DNA from 3 places in the Brevibacillus nitrificans genome. Region 3 is predicted to be linked to each of the others. Evidence: riboswitches for the same ligand, from Rfam matches in the RefSeq annotation. Region 3 holds a riboswitch; each other region holds the start of a gene.
What was found. A riboswitch is a leader RNA that binds a small molecule or an ion and turns the genes downstream of it on or off. The one in region 3 is predicted to bind cyclic di-AMP.
Positions count from the first base shown of each region.

Region 1: it holds a riboswitch for cyclic di-AMP, as region 3 does, so the genes downstream of both, EDM59_RS13555 (APC family permease) here and EDM59_RS30710 (ABC transporter ATP-binding protein) in region 3, are expected to answer to the same signal.
Region 2: it holds a riboswitch for cyclic di-AMP, as region 3 does, so the genes downstream of both, EDM59_RS06855 (CAP domain-containing protein) here and EDM59_RS30710 (ABC transporter ATP-binding protein) in region 3, are expected to answer to the same signal.

Region 1 covers NZ_RHHU01000009.1:38,411-42,595, forward strand. The annotation lists gene EDM59_RS13540 (aminotransferase) at 1-66, shown strand, start outside; gene EDM59_RS13545 (winged helix-turn-helix transcriptional regulator) at 160-516, opposite strand; gene EDM59_RS13550 (NAD(P)H-dependent oxidoreductase) at 768-1,307, shown strand; cyclic di-AMP (ydaO/yuaA leader) riboswitch at 1,455-1,613, shown strand; gene EDM59_RS13555 (APC family permease) at 1,802-3,619, shown strand; gene EDM59_RS13560 (LrgB family protein) at 3,669-4,185, opposite strand, start outside.
Region 2 covers NZ_RHHU01000003.1:1,076,961-1,081,145, forward strand. The annotation lists gene EDM59_RS06835 (threonine aldolase family protein) at 1-52, opposite strand, end outside; gene EDM59_RS06840 (MarR family winged helix-turn-helix transcriptional regulator) at 39-497, opposite strand; gene EDM59_RS06845 (CdaR family protein) at 777-1,079, shown strand; gene EDM59_RS31740 (helix-turn-helix domain-containing protein) at 1,240-1,401, shown strand; cyclic di-AMP (ydaO/yuaA leader) riboswitch at 1,555-1,709, shown strand; gene EDM59_RS06855 (CAP domain-containing protein) at 1,717-2,349, shown strand; gene EDM59_RS06860 (nitroreductase family protein) at 2,542-3,177, opposite strand; gene EDM59_RS06865 (MDR family MFS transporter) at 3,365-4,185, opposite strand, start outside.
Region 3 covers NZ_RHHU01000030.1:8,096-12,280, reverse strand. The annotation lists partial or broken gene EDM59_RS30715 (glycoside hydrolase family 18 protein) at 1-1,337, shown strand; cyclic di-AMP (ydaO/yuaA leader) riboswitch at 1,537-1,669, shown strand; partial or broken gene EDM59_RS30710 (ABC transporter ATP-binding protein) at 1,883-2,638, shown strand; gene EDM59_RS30705 (ABC transporter permease) at 2,696-3,346, shown strand; gene EDM59_RS30700 (osmoprotectant ABC transporter substrate-binding protein) at 3,360-4,185, shown strand, end outside.

The sequences.
Region 1 (4,185 bases), on a different contig from region 3:
ACATCCATGGAGCAGCTGAAAAAAGCGCTGGAGCGGATGGAGCGTTTGATGGGGAAACTGTCGTAGGCTGTCCCATATATATAGAAGAAGAGTTCTCGAAAGAAGGGTCGCTTTCTTTTGAGGACTCTTTTTTGTTTCTCTTCTCGCCCCATCAAAGCCTCATCCCGAATGCTGATCATTTTGCTCCATGTAGGCCAAGTGCCGAAACCCCCACCCGCACATATCGCCCAAGACGGAGCTCAGCGTTTTTCCGTGCTCAGACAAGTAATACTCCACTTTGGGCGGGATCTCTTGATAGGGGCGGCGTACGATGAGACCGTCCTGCTCGAGCTCACGCAGCTGATTGGTCAGCATGCCCTGCGTGATATTTGGAAGCATGCGCCGCAGCTCTCCAAATCGCTTGGTGCCATCGTGCAGGAGGATGAATAAGATGAGCGGCTTCCACTTGCCGCCGATGACCTGAAGCGTGGCGAGAATTCCTTGTGTCCGTGTAGGATCGCGAAGTTCTTCTTGCACGTTTTTCCCTCCCTTCCTCATGCTCCATGTGCTCTTCGTTACTTTACCAGAGTATCCTGCTTTCTGACAGTACGCTGTTATTTCGTACCTAGTACGGTTTTTCATACTGTCTGCCCACAACCGAGCTGTCATCCATGGTACGGTTTTCAGGACGTAGTCTGAAGAAAAAGCGTACTTTTCAATCCTCCCTCTCTTTCGAATAATGGGGGATGTAATCCCGAGACGAAGCAACGAAAGAAAGGGTGTTCTTTGTGAAAATCATGGTGATAGCTGCGCATCCACGGCTCGCTGAATCTCGCGCCAATCGGGCGCTGTTGAGTGAATGGAAGAAGAATGGACAAGTGTTGGTCCGCGATCTGTATCAGGAGTATCCCGATTACCAGATTGATGTTCAGCGGGAGCAAGAGCTGCTGCTCGAATTTGAGAGGATTGTCTTTCAGTTCCCATTTTACTGGTACAGCTGCCCACCGCTTTTAAAGAAGTGGTTCGATGAAGTGCTTGTGTACGGCTGGGCATTTGGGCCAGAGGGCGTTCATCTGAAAGGGAAAGAATTTCTGGTCGCCACGACAGCAGGGGGGACGGAAAAGTCGTATCGTTCTGGTGGAGATAACTTTTACACGATCAGCGAGCTGCTTCGTCCTATTGAACGAACCTTGACGAAATGCAACGGAACGTTCCTGCCTGCCTTTGTCGTGTATGATGCCAATCAAGCTACAGACGAGATCCTCGCGCAAGAAGCGAAGCGTTGCGCGGAACACGTACAAACGTCCTTGAATGTTCTCTCACACTAAGGGACAAAAGGACCTTGGGGGATGTCCTTGAAGCAGATCAAACTGCTTATGGGGGCATCTTTTTCACGATCAAAAATGAAGAGAATTAGATCTTTACAAGCGCTTCGTACGGGAGTATTATTTGTTTCGTGATAAAGACAAATGGAAATAACCGATTCGCTGAGTCCCATTTTTGAATGGGAGCGGGGGAACCAAACGTGGCGGGACTTGTCGTGCCACATGGGGTGAATCTCGAAGATTTCGAGTAGGGTGACTCTTACACCCGAATCCGTCAGCTAACTCCGTAAGCGTACCAAGAGAGGCAACATTTACTTTGTGTATAAATGACATAGCCTAACTTTGCTATGCCCTGAAAGCCAAGTGAGTTTCCTTCTCGTTTGGCTTCTTTTTTGTTCTTTTTTTCGGGAAAAAGGAGGGGATTTAGGAAATATCTGAGGGGAAGCTGTCTACATCAAGAGGAGAAACTATCTGAAAAAGTATGTGAGGAGATCAACATGATAATGGGGTTGAAACGACTTTTAATCGGGAGACCGATGAAGTCAAACGCACTGGGTGAAGAAAAGCTCTCGAAGGTCAAGGCATTAGCCGTTTTGTCATCTGATGCGTTATCTTCTGTAGCCTATGGTACCGAGCAAATTCTGCTTGTGTTAGTTACGCTCGGAGCTGCTGCGCTATGGTATTCCATTCCGATCTCCATTGCGGTCGTAGGACTTTTAACCATTCTAATTTTATCTTACCGCCAGACGATCTTTGCTTATACAACAGGCGGCGGAGCGTATATCGTTGCCAAAGACAACTTTGGCACGTCGACCGGACTGGTGGCTGGCGGCTCGCTGCTCGTCGATTACATTTTGACCGTAGCCGTGAGTACCTCGGCTTCGACAGACGCGATTACTTCAGCGTTTCCGGTATTGCATGATCATCGTGTTCTGATTGCGTTGCTCATGATCATCTCCGTAACGATCCTGAACCTGAGGGGGATCACCGAGTCAGCGACGATTCTGATGTATCCGGTCTATTTGTTTGTCGTCGCGATTTTTCTCTTGATTTTGGGCGGTGCTTATCAATGGATGACGGGCAACGTCCAAGTACATGCACCTGTCTACGGCGCTGCGGTCCCGGGAATTACGCTCTTTCTGCTGCTGCGGGCATTCAGCTCAGGCTGTTCAGCTTTGACCGGCGTAGAAGCGGTATCCAATGCGATTCCCAACTTCCGAAGTCCGGCTCCGAAAAATGCAGCCCTGACCTTGATCATGATGGGGCTGATTCTCGGTGTGATGTTTATGGGCATCAGCTTGCTGGCTTACGTCTTTGGCATCGCTCCCAGCCCGAAGGAAACGGTCGTTTCGCAAATCGCATCCGCTGTCTTTGGCAGAGGGATCCTGTATTATTTTATCCAGGCTGTTACGGCTCTTATCCTGTTCCTGGCAGCGAATACTGCTTTTGCAGCCTTTCCCCTGCTCGCCTTTATGCTGGCCAAAGACCGGTTTATGCCAAACATGTTCATGGTCCGAGGGGATCGGCTCGGCTTCTCCAACGGGATCATTTTTCTCGGCATTCTGTCCGCGATTTTAGTGATATCGTTTGGCGGAGAAACGGAGAATCTGATTCCGCTGTATGCGCTCGGGGTCTTCATCCCATTTACGTTGTCGCAAGCCGGCATGATGAAGCGGTGGGTGACGAAAAAGCCTGCCGGATGGTTGGTTCCTTTTCTCATCAATACGATTGGGATGCTGACTACGCTGACGATCTGCCTGATCTTCCTGATCACGAAATTTTCCCAAGTCTGGACGATCTTCATTTTTCTACCGATCGTGATTTTTATCTTCCGCAAAATCAACGGTCACTATCAGGACTTGGCAAGCGAGCTGAGACTGGACATCACGACCGACAAGCCTCAGGCAAAAGGCAGCGTCATCGTGATTCCGGTGGCGGGTATTTCGCAGGTCGTGAAAAATACCATCAGCTACGCGCAGTCCCTGTCTGATGACATCGTGGCCGTCTACGTGGGCTTCAGCGACGAGGACATCAAAAAGATGGAGGAAAAATGGGAGCTGTGGAATCCAGGAGTACGCCTGATCGTTCTGCGCTCTCATTATCGAAGTATCATCAAGCCGCTGTTCAAGTTCATCGATACCGTGGAGTGGAAGAAAGCCGATACGGATCATGTGACGGTCATGATCCCGCAGTTCATCACAAAGCGTTGGTGGCATAATCTGCTGCATAACCAGACCAGCTTTTTCTTGCGGGCGTATTTGTTTGCCCGGCAGGATGTGAAGATCGCGACCGTACCGTATCGTTTGAAAAAATAGGCAGAAATTGAAAAGAGGCAGTCCCTGCGAAAGGGATTGCCTTTTTCGTTTATACAACGATCGTCGTGACGAGCTGTGTAACCAATGCAGCCAGGATCATGGAAATACTGGAAACCGTTCCCGTCAATGAGCCGATTTCAAAGGCTTTGGACGTCCCTGCCCCATGTGCGCTCGTACCCAGAAGAACTCCGCGGGCGATGTCATCCTGAATGCGCAGATAGGAAATGATGTACGGACCGATCACCGAGCCGAGCAGCCCTGTAATCAGGACGAGGACAGCTGTGATGGAAGGCACTCCGCCGATCATTTCGGAAACATTCATGGCGATCGGTGTAGTGATGGACCGCGGGATCAGACTGAACATGACCTGTTTGTCTACATGCATCAGCAAGGCCAGCAAGGCAGAAGAGACGACAGCGACTGCAGAGCCTGCTGTGACGCTCACTACGATTTGTGAAGCGTGTTTTTTCAACAACGGAAAATGCTTGTAGAGCGGTACTGCGAATGCGATGGTAGCAGGCTGCAGCATGTACGCCAGCCATTTTCCACCTGCGTTATAGGCTTCG
Region 2 (4,185 bases), on a different contig from region 3:
CCAAAATCCGCTTGTGTGCACCCTCTGTATAATCATTTTCAAATCGAATCATTCTGCGCCCTCTCCAATCGGTTCATTTTGCTTTGAATAAACAACATCGAAGAACGTACCTCACTGATTTCTGTTGGTGATAGCCCATCTAGCAGCCGCTCGATCTGTTCATCCGATCTTTCGTTCAGCTGTTGAAACAACGCCGCCCCTTTTGGAGTCAGTCGAATCAGGCTCGTCCGGTTGTCCAATGGGGAGCTTTCCTTCTCGAGAAGCCCATCCTTTTGGAGCTTGGAGATGATTCGGCTCATGTAGCTGCGATCCATGTCTAATTTTTCGACCAGCTGATTCGCAATACACGGCTCCATGAAGCCAATCTCCAGGACAACCCGCGCCTCTGTCAACGTATATCCGGTATCCAATACATGCTTGTTTAACACACCAAGAATATTGGTATAGAAGCGATTGAATTGCCGAATATCTGCGATGATGCCTTCATCCAGGCTCATGGTTGGCCTCCTTTAGTGGACATAGTCAACAATTAATCTAGTTGATTTAGTGGACTTTGTCAACATTTCGTTTGTTTGGATGGCAATGTAGGAAAAACGAAAAAACTACTGGGATGAACCAGTAGTTTTCCAAACATTATGATCTTTTTAGAGGCATTATACCCGATCTTCATTGGGTCGGTGCTATTAGGATGCATGATTGTCTCCCTTCCTTTTAAAATCAACACCTATACGTTTGTTTGCTAATGCGAAATCCCTGGATCTTTTGAACCTTATGAAGTGGAAGCCCGGCTGCAACGGCTGCTATCGAAAATCAATCAACGGCTATCCGCCATCAATAAACGGACTTTTGGATTTCACAACAAAATCACGCTGCTTTTTTCCGTGAATGAGGCTGCTGAAATAAAGCATATCACCTCACAGCTGGAAACGATTGTTCGGGAATGGCTGAACACCGATCAACATTTCCTTTACGGTGGTATCGGTGGTACTTACCTCAATGTAGAAGAGATAGCCAAAAGCTATGAGGAAGCCCAGAAGACCATCTCTTTTTTAATCAACCGCACCAATCCGGTCTCATGAGCTACGAAGAGATTGGGATTAATCGCTTTTTCTGCATCAGTCCTCGCAGGACATCGAGAAGTTTTCCGAAGAAATATTCCTTCCCCTGCGCGCGGCCCACATTCAAAGCAGTGATTCGGAGACAACGCTCATGCAGTATGTGGCATGTAACTGATCCGCGATCGATACGGCAAAGAAACTTCATATTCGTATCAATACCCTGTCTCAATGCTTAAAACGCATCGAGGAACGACTAGGTCTTCGATTTGACAGTCAGGAGGACATGCTAAAAATTCAACTGGCTTGCCATCTGAAGAATCATTTGTCTTCCTTCAAGCGCTAAGAGCAAGTTTAACGACTTGTTGATACCGATCTAGTCAGTCGTTTCTTGCAAGGAAGACGTGCGCTCTCGACCCGCGTCCGCATATAACACATGAATCCTACCAAAATTTATGCCTTTCATTCACAGGTGAATCTCTGTTATTCTGGGTCATGCCAAACAAAACAGCCGAAACTTCCTCTCGAATGGAAGTGCGGGGGATCTTCTTTTGCAGATGAGAGATCTGCATGGGGTGAATCGCCATAGTGCGTAGGGTTGTTTCCTCAATCCGAATCCGTCAGCTAACCTCGTAGGCCAAAAAAAGGAGACGATGTGAATATGAAACGCCTTGGTACAATTACGATCGCGACTTTGGGATTGGGATTTGTTCTTTCCGGCTTTTCTAACACAGCTTCTGCCGCGGCCCTTGAACAACAAACTCAATCGTTCCCATATACAGCACAATACGGCTATCAACCCGTGATGCAACAACCTGTTCAACCACAATACGCGACACCTATTCAGCAGCCTGTACAACAGCCGGTTCAACAGCAGCCGGTACCTGCTCCACAACCCGCGAAGCCAGCTAAAAAGCAAGTTGACGCATCCGCTGTCATGAAGCAGGTAGCTGATCTGGTTAACCAGGAGCGGGCTAAAGCAGGCCTGAAGCCAGTGGAGCTGGACGCTTCCCTAAACAAGGTCGCACAAGCAAAAGCGGCTGACATGTCCAGCAACAACTACTTTGACCATACAAGCCCTACGTATGGCTCTCCATTCGATATGATGAAACAATTTGGTGTGTCTTACATGACCGCTGGTGAAAACATCGCGATGGGCCAACAAACTGCTGATGAAGTCATGAACCAATGGATGAACAGTGAAGGCCACCGTCAAAACATCATGAATCCTGCTTTCACCAAAATCGGTGTAGGTTTTGTGAACGGGTACTGGGTTCAAGAATTTATCGGATAATGAAAAGGGATAGAAACGCCGAGTCCTGTAACTAGGGCCCGGCGTTTTTGGTTTTGTTTTTTACCTGGGCAGATAGCGGCTGCATATTCAGCGCAACATTCTGTACTCGGCGGGACTTTCCACGATATTAGTATCCACCCAGCCGCAGCATTCATTCGTTGAAATGCTTTCGCCCTTATGTAAACCTGCTTTTCACTTCACAGTAAATTGGTTATAGCTGACAAACTCTCCAACTGGCTTGCGATAGCCTCGGACTCTTTGGCTCGACATATCTTCCTTGCCTATCGTGATCATCAATGCCGGTACGTACTGCTCTGGGATGCTAAGCAGCTCGCGAATCGCTTCGGGATCAAAGCCAATCATCGGGCAGCTATCCCACCCTTTCTCTTTGGCTGCCAGCATGAACAGCATGGCAGACAGGCTTGCAGATCGTATAGCTTCATCGCGTCTTAACGCCTCGCCCCCTTTTTCATAAAACCGATGGATCGAGGAGACAGTGTCGTCGTATTCCCGCTTATCGATTACCCCCAGCTGGAGAAGCCCCTCATTGATTTTCCCTGCCTGCGTATGTGCCTCTTGATTGCCCAGGACCAGGATCACCGCTGATGCAGTTTTCACTTTATACTGTTTTTGTGCGGCTTCAAAGACTTTGTTCTTCATTTCTGCATCATTGACGATGACATAATGAGTATGCTGTAAGTTGAACGCAGAGGGAGCAAACTTCACGAGCGAAAAGATCTCATCGAGCTCATCTGCCGATATTTCTACATCGGGTATAAATTTTGTTGCGGACCTTCTTTGTTTCACCAGGTTTGTAAATTCACTCATCGGAATAACCCCTCTCGAAATCGTATATCTTAAATTAGAGATTTATGGGGAGAAAAAGTCGCGTCTCACCATTTTATTGGAGAAATATCTCAAATTCAAGATAATTGTATAGTGAAATTTACCAAATGTCAACAAGCATAAAGAAGACCATCCCTTCGGTACGTCAGAGACGGTCTTCTTTCCCTAATCAGTTCGGTGACACTTGCTTCGCGCCTTGTGGCTGCTTCGGTTTGCCTGCGCGCTTCAGGAAAAAGGAAGCAAGCAAAGCGACGATAACCAAAGCAAATGCCAGCAGGAACGCACTTTTCATTCCTGCAATCATCGAGAGCATACGCAGGGTAGATTCATCCTGGCCAGGTGCGGAGTTTTGCAAATATCGATCGGTCCCATTCATCATGACAGTTACCAACAAGGCAGTCCCGACAGCTCCTGCTACCTGCTGCAGCGTCCCAATGATCGCGGTGCCATGTGGATACAGAGGCGGTGGCAGCTCATTGAGTGCATTTGTCATCACGGGCATCATCAGCATGGAAATCCCCAGCATGAGCAGTGTATTGAACAGCATGATCGTGAGGTAAGAGATCGTAACGGTAATAAACGCGAATTGCAGCAAGGTGTGTGCAATCAAAATCAAGCCTACAATCGCCAGCCACTTCGCTCCGAATTTATCGAACAGCCTGCCCGTGATGGGTGACATGATGCCCATGATGATTCCCCCTGGCAGCATCACTAATCCAGCCTCAAACGGACTGTAACCCAAGGCGTTCTGGAGAAAGATCGGCAATAGCATCATCGCAGCGAACATCGCCATCATCACGATAATCATGATTAAGGTAGAGATTCGAAAAATGCGATACTGGAAGGTTCGCAGGTCAAGCAAAGGCTCCGCAATTTTTAACTGCCGAATGGTGAAGAGCACCAGCGATAAGAGACCGACCACAATCGGCAGCAAGACTGAGTAGCCTGCCCATCCTCCATGTCCTTCACTCGCACTGCTAAATCCGTACA
Region 3 (4,185 bases):
ACCTGACCCCGGCAGCCAAAAACAGCGGGAGTAACGCTGCTGCCGTCGATCAGGCTGAGGGGGGAGCAGGCCAGATCATCGACGCTGCTGTCCCGGGAAAGACGTACATACTGAAAGGAAAAGGCAGCGTAAACAGACTCGGCCAAGAAGGGATTATCGGGGCAGAATGTCTGGACAAGAACGGAAAACGAATCCCAGGGGGAAGAGTGACGCTTACCTTCAAGAGCCCTGCCTTTGTGGAAAAATCGCTATCTTTTACGACTGTGCCTGGCACGGCTCACATACAGGTGTACGTCTATGTCTATCATGCCATCGCAGGCGGTGTTTCTTATTTTGATGATATAAGCCTTGTCCCTGCTTCGTGCACCTTCGATTGCCATACGAATAATGCAGCGTTTCTGCCGAATGACTGGTTTGCCGAGTCCCAGGCTCCCGCAGAGATCGAAGCCCGTGTAAAGCAATTGCGTGAGATGAGAATTCGCTATCAGATGGCGGACGTTGGCATGCTGACGGAATGGGGGATGCTCGACGCGAGGAGCTATGCCGGACTGGCACAATGGCTGAAATACTCCAAGGAAGCTGCACCGGACCAAGTGGTGATTGCGGTGCTTAATTTTAATCAAAGGCTGACAAAGGACGAGAATGGAAACGAACAGCCGAACCCCCTTTTCGGGACAGAGACATTTCATCAAAATGTGAATCAGATCGTGCAGAAGCTCGTCCATGAAGGCATTTTCTGGGACGGAAAGCTGTACAGGGTGGATGGCGTTCATCTCGACATGGAACCTTTTTTCACAGACGACCGCGAACTGGAAAATATGCTTCGCTATTTGCGAGAACATGCGCTGAGCGGCAATCGCTACTTCTCGGTGGCTGCGCCCGTTCAGTATGGCGGGGAAAAACAGTGGAGCTACGCGTATATCCAAAGAATTGCCTCCATCGTCAATCAGATCAATCCGATGGTGTACGATCAAATGGGATGGGATTCGCCGATCGATTCTCCCTACGCCTATCAAACGCTATGGACAACGGAGATGAAGCGATACAGTGACGCTATTCTCTCGGCAAAAGGCAATTGCCAGCTGCTCCCCATCATGCCAGCCTATGAACGCAGAACGGTAGAAGAGATAGGAGTGGTCTATCACGATCCGTACGTGGAAAACATCTACTCCGCCGCGAAGGGCTTGGTCAATGCCAGCCAAGCAGGGGCAAAGATTCACGGAGCGGGGATTTTCTGGTGGGCTACCTTTATCGGTGATTACCCAGAGGTGTATCCTCGGACGTATTACTTGCAGGATCAGGAGCACTGGATGAAAGAATGGGTCCATCATTCCTAGGTCAACGATTTCATGTTCGTGCTCTTTTTTTACGAATAGAATGCAAGAATGATATGGATTTAAAAGGAAATGGCAGGATAAGCAAGCATAAGGCAAGAGATTACGGTCAACTGCCGCTGAGCCACAGAGAGGGGGGAATATCGAGAATTTTCAGATTTGAGCCACTGGAAACATTATGGTAACCTTTTATTGTTACCTAATTAAATACGGGCCTAGTTTCGTCTCTGACGAAAACGGGGGAACCATCTTTGGGGTTAATTCTGTGAAAACAGAAGGGATGCAAACTGCCATCCTACCCGTCAGCTAACCTCGTCGGCTAAAGCAGATCATGCATACAAGTTTCTTTTTGTCCGCTTGCTTTATGTGCAAACGGCTTTTGCTCTATCCGGGCATGGGTCGTCCGCACCTATCAAGCTTATTTGTTCATATTTGTATGTGAGAGAATAGTCGACTCATTTGCTTTTGTCGGGAAGGGCCCTCCTGATGAAACGCAGTGTGTCGGCTTTTTTTCTTTTCATAAAATTTTTGAGGAGGAGTTGGGGTAGATGATTTCCTTTCACAGCGTAGAGAAGCGCATCAACGATGTCTCCATCATCCAAAAGCTTGACCTGCAAATCAAAGCGGGTGAGCTGTTCGTCTTGATCGGACCCAGTGGATGCGGCAAGACGACGACCATGAAAATGATCAACCGCCTGATCGAGCCTACCTCAGGGCGAATCGAGATCAATGGGGAGGATGTCTCCCTGGGAGATCCCGTTGAGCTGCGGCGCAATATCGGATATGTGATTCAACAAATCGCTTTGTTTCCCCATATGACGATTGGGCAAAATGTTTCTTTGGTACCCAGATTGAAAAAGGCAGACCAAGCGCAGTATGAAAAAAGGGTCGATGAGCTGCTGGACATGGTCGGGCTGGACCCGAAGGTTTTCAAAAACCGATACCCGGCTGAGCTGAGCGGTGGACAGCAGCAGCGTGTTGGCGTCATCCGCGCCATGGCGGCAGATCCGCCCATCATTTTGATGGATGAACCTTTCAGTGCTTTGGACCCGATCAGCCGGGAGCAGCTGCAGGATGAGTTTGTAAGGCTGCAAAAGACGATCAAGAAGACCATCGTTTTTGTGACGCACGACATGGACGAAGCGATCAAGATATCCGATCGCATCTGCTTGATGAACAATGGCGCTGTGGTACAGGTGGACTCTCCCGAGAAGCTGCTGCAGCGTCCTGCCAATTCCTTTGTGGCGGACTTTATCGGAATCAAGCGGTTGAAAAGCGCACAGGAGCGACAGGCAGTCTCGTCGACGAAAAAAGCGACGCTTCCCCGTTGGAGCATTTCGTAAAAAGAGGGAGGGGAAGACATGAGTGAATTTGTTCAGTTCATCCAGGAGAGGCACGAGCAGATTTTATTGTTGATCTGGGAGCATAGCTACATTTCGTTTGTCGCGGTCATGGCAGGATTTCTCGTCTCTGTGCCGCTCGGGATCATCCTGACAAGAACGGAAAAGATGAACCGCTACGTCATTGGCTTTGTCAATATTTTGCAGACCATTCCCAGCCTTGCCCTTTTGGGGCTGATGATCCCGCTGCTGGGAATCGGGGCCGTACCCGCGATTGTGGCACTGTTTCTTTACTCGCTTTTGCCCATGCTTCGCAACACCTTTACCGGCATCATGGAGGTAGACCCCGCGCTGAAAGAGGCGGCGAAGGGAATGGGGATGACCAGCTTTCAGATCTTGTGGAAGGTGGAGCTGCCCCTCTCGATCTCGATTATCATGGGTGGATTTCGGACGGCCACTATTTATACCATCAGCTGGGCGACGCTCGCTGCGGTGATCGGAGGAGGAGGACTCGGGTATCTGGTGTTTACCGGACTTGGGGTTGCAAACGACAACATGCTTTTGACCGGAGCGCTTGCAACCGCAATGCTGGCGACGATAGCCGATTTCATTACACGGAAAATACAAAATGTTTGCACACCAAAAGGTCTGAGAAGCAATCGTGCGAATTAAGGGGGAGCAATCTATGAAAAAGAGATGGATATACGCTTTTGTTACGGCCGTTCTTTCGGTAGTCCTGCTTGCAGGCTGCGGCTCCAGTAATGTCGTGAAAATCGGGCATCAGCCAACGACCGAGCAGACGATCATGGCACAGATGCTCAAGCAGGTCATCGAGGGGAATTCCGATATCAAGGTCGATCTGGTTGGAGGACTGGGGGCAACTCCTGTTGTGCTCAAGGCCATGGAGAATAACGATATTCAAATATCAGCTATCCGCTACGTGGGGACGGATCTGACAAGTAGCTTAGGGCTGAAGGAATTCAGCAAAGACCCGCAGGAAGCCTTTGATCTGGTGAAAAAAGGCGTAGCGGAGAAGTTTGATCAGGAGTGGTTCCCGTCTTACGGCTTTGACAACACCTACGTGTTTACGGTACGCAAGGAAATCGCGGATAAATACCAGCTGAAAAAAATCTCCGACCTGGCAAAGGTAGCGGGGGAGCTGCATCTCGGTACAGATGCGAGCTGGCTGGAGCGCCCCAATGACGGGTATGAGGCATTCAAGCAGGAATACGGCTTTGATTTTGGTAAAAAGACTCCGATGGATATCGGTCTGGTCTATAAAGCCGTTGCAAATGGAGAGGTAGATATTGTGCTGGCTTACTCCACGGACTCGCGCCTGAAGGAATTTAATCTGGTCACGCTGGAAGACGACAAGCATTTCTTCCCGCCGTATGGAGCTTCTGCTGTCGTGCGCAACGATACGCTCAAGCAGTACCCGCAGCTAACCGAACTCATTAACAAGCTGAGTAATCAAATTGATACGCCAACCATGACCGCGCTCAACTATCAGG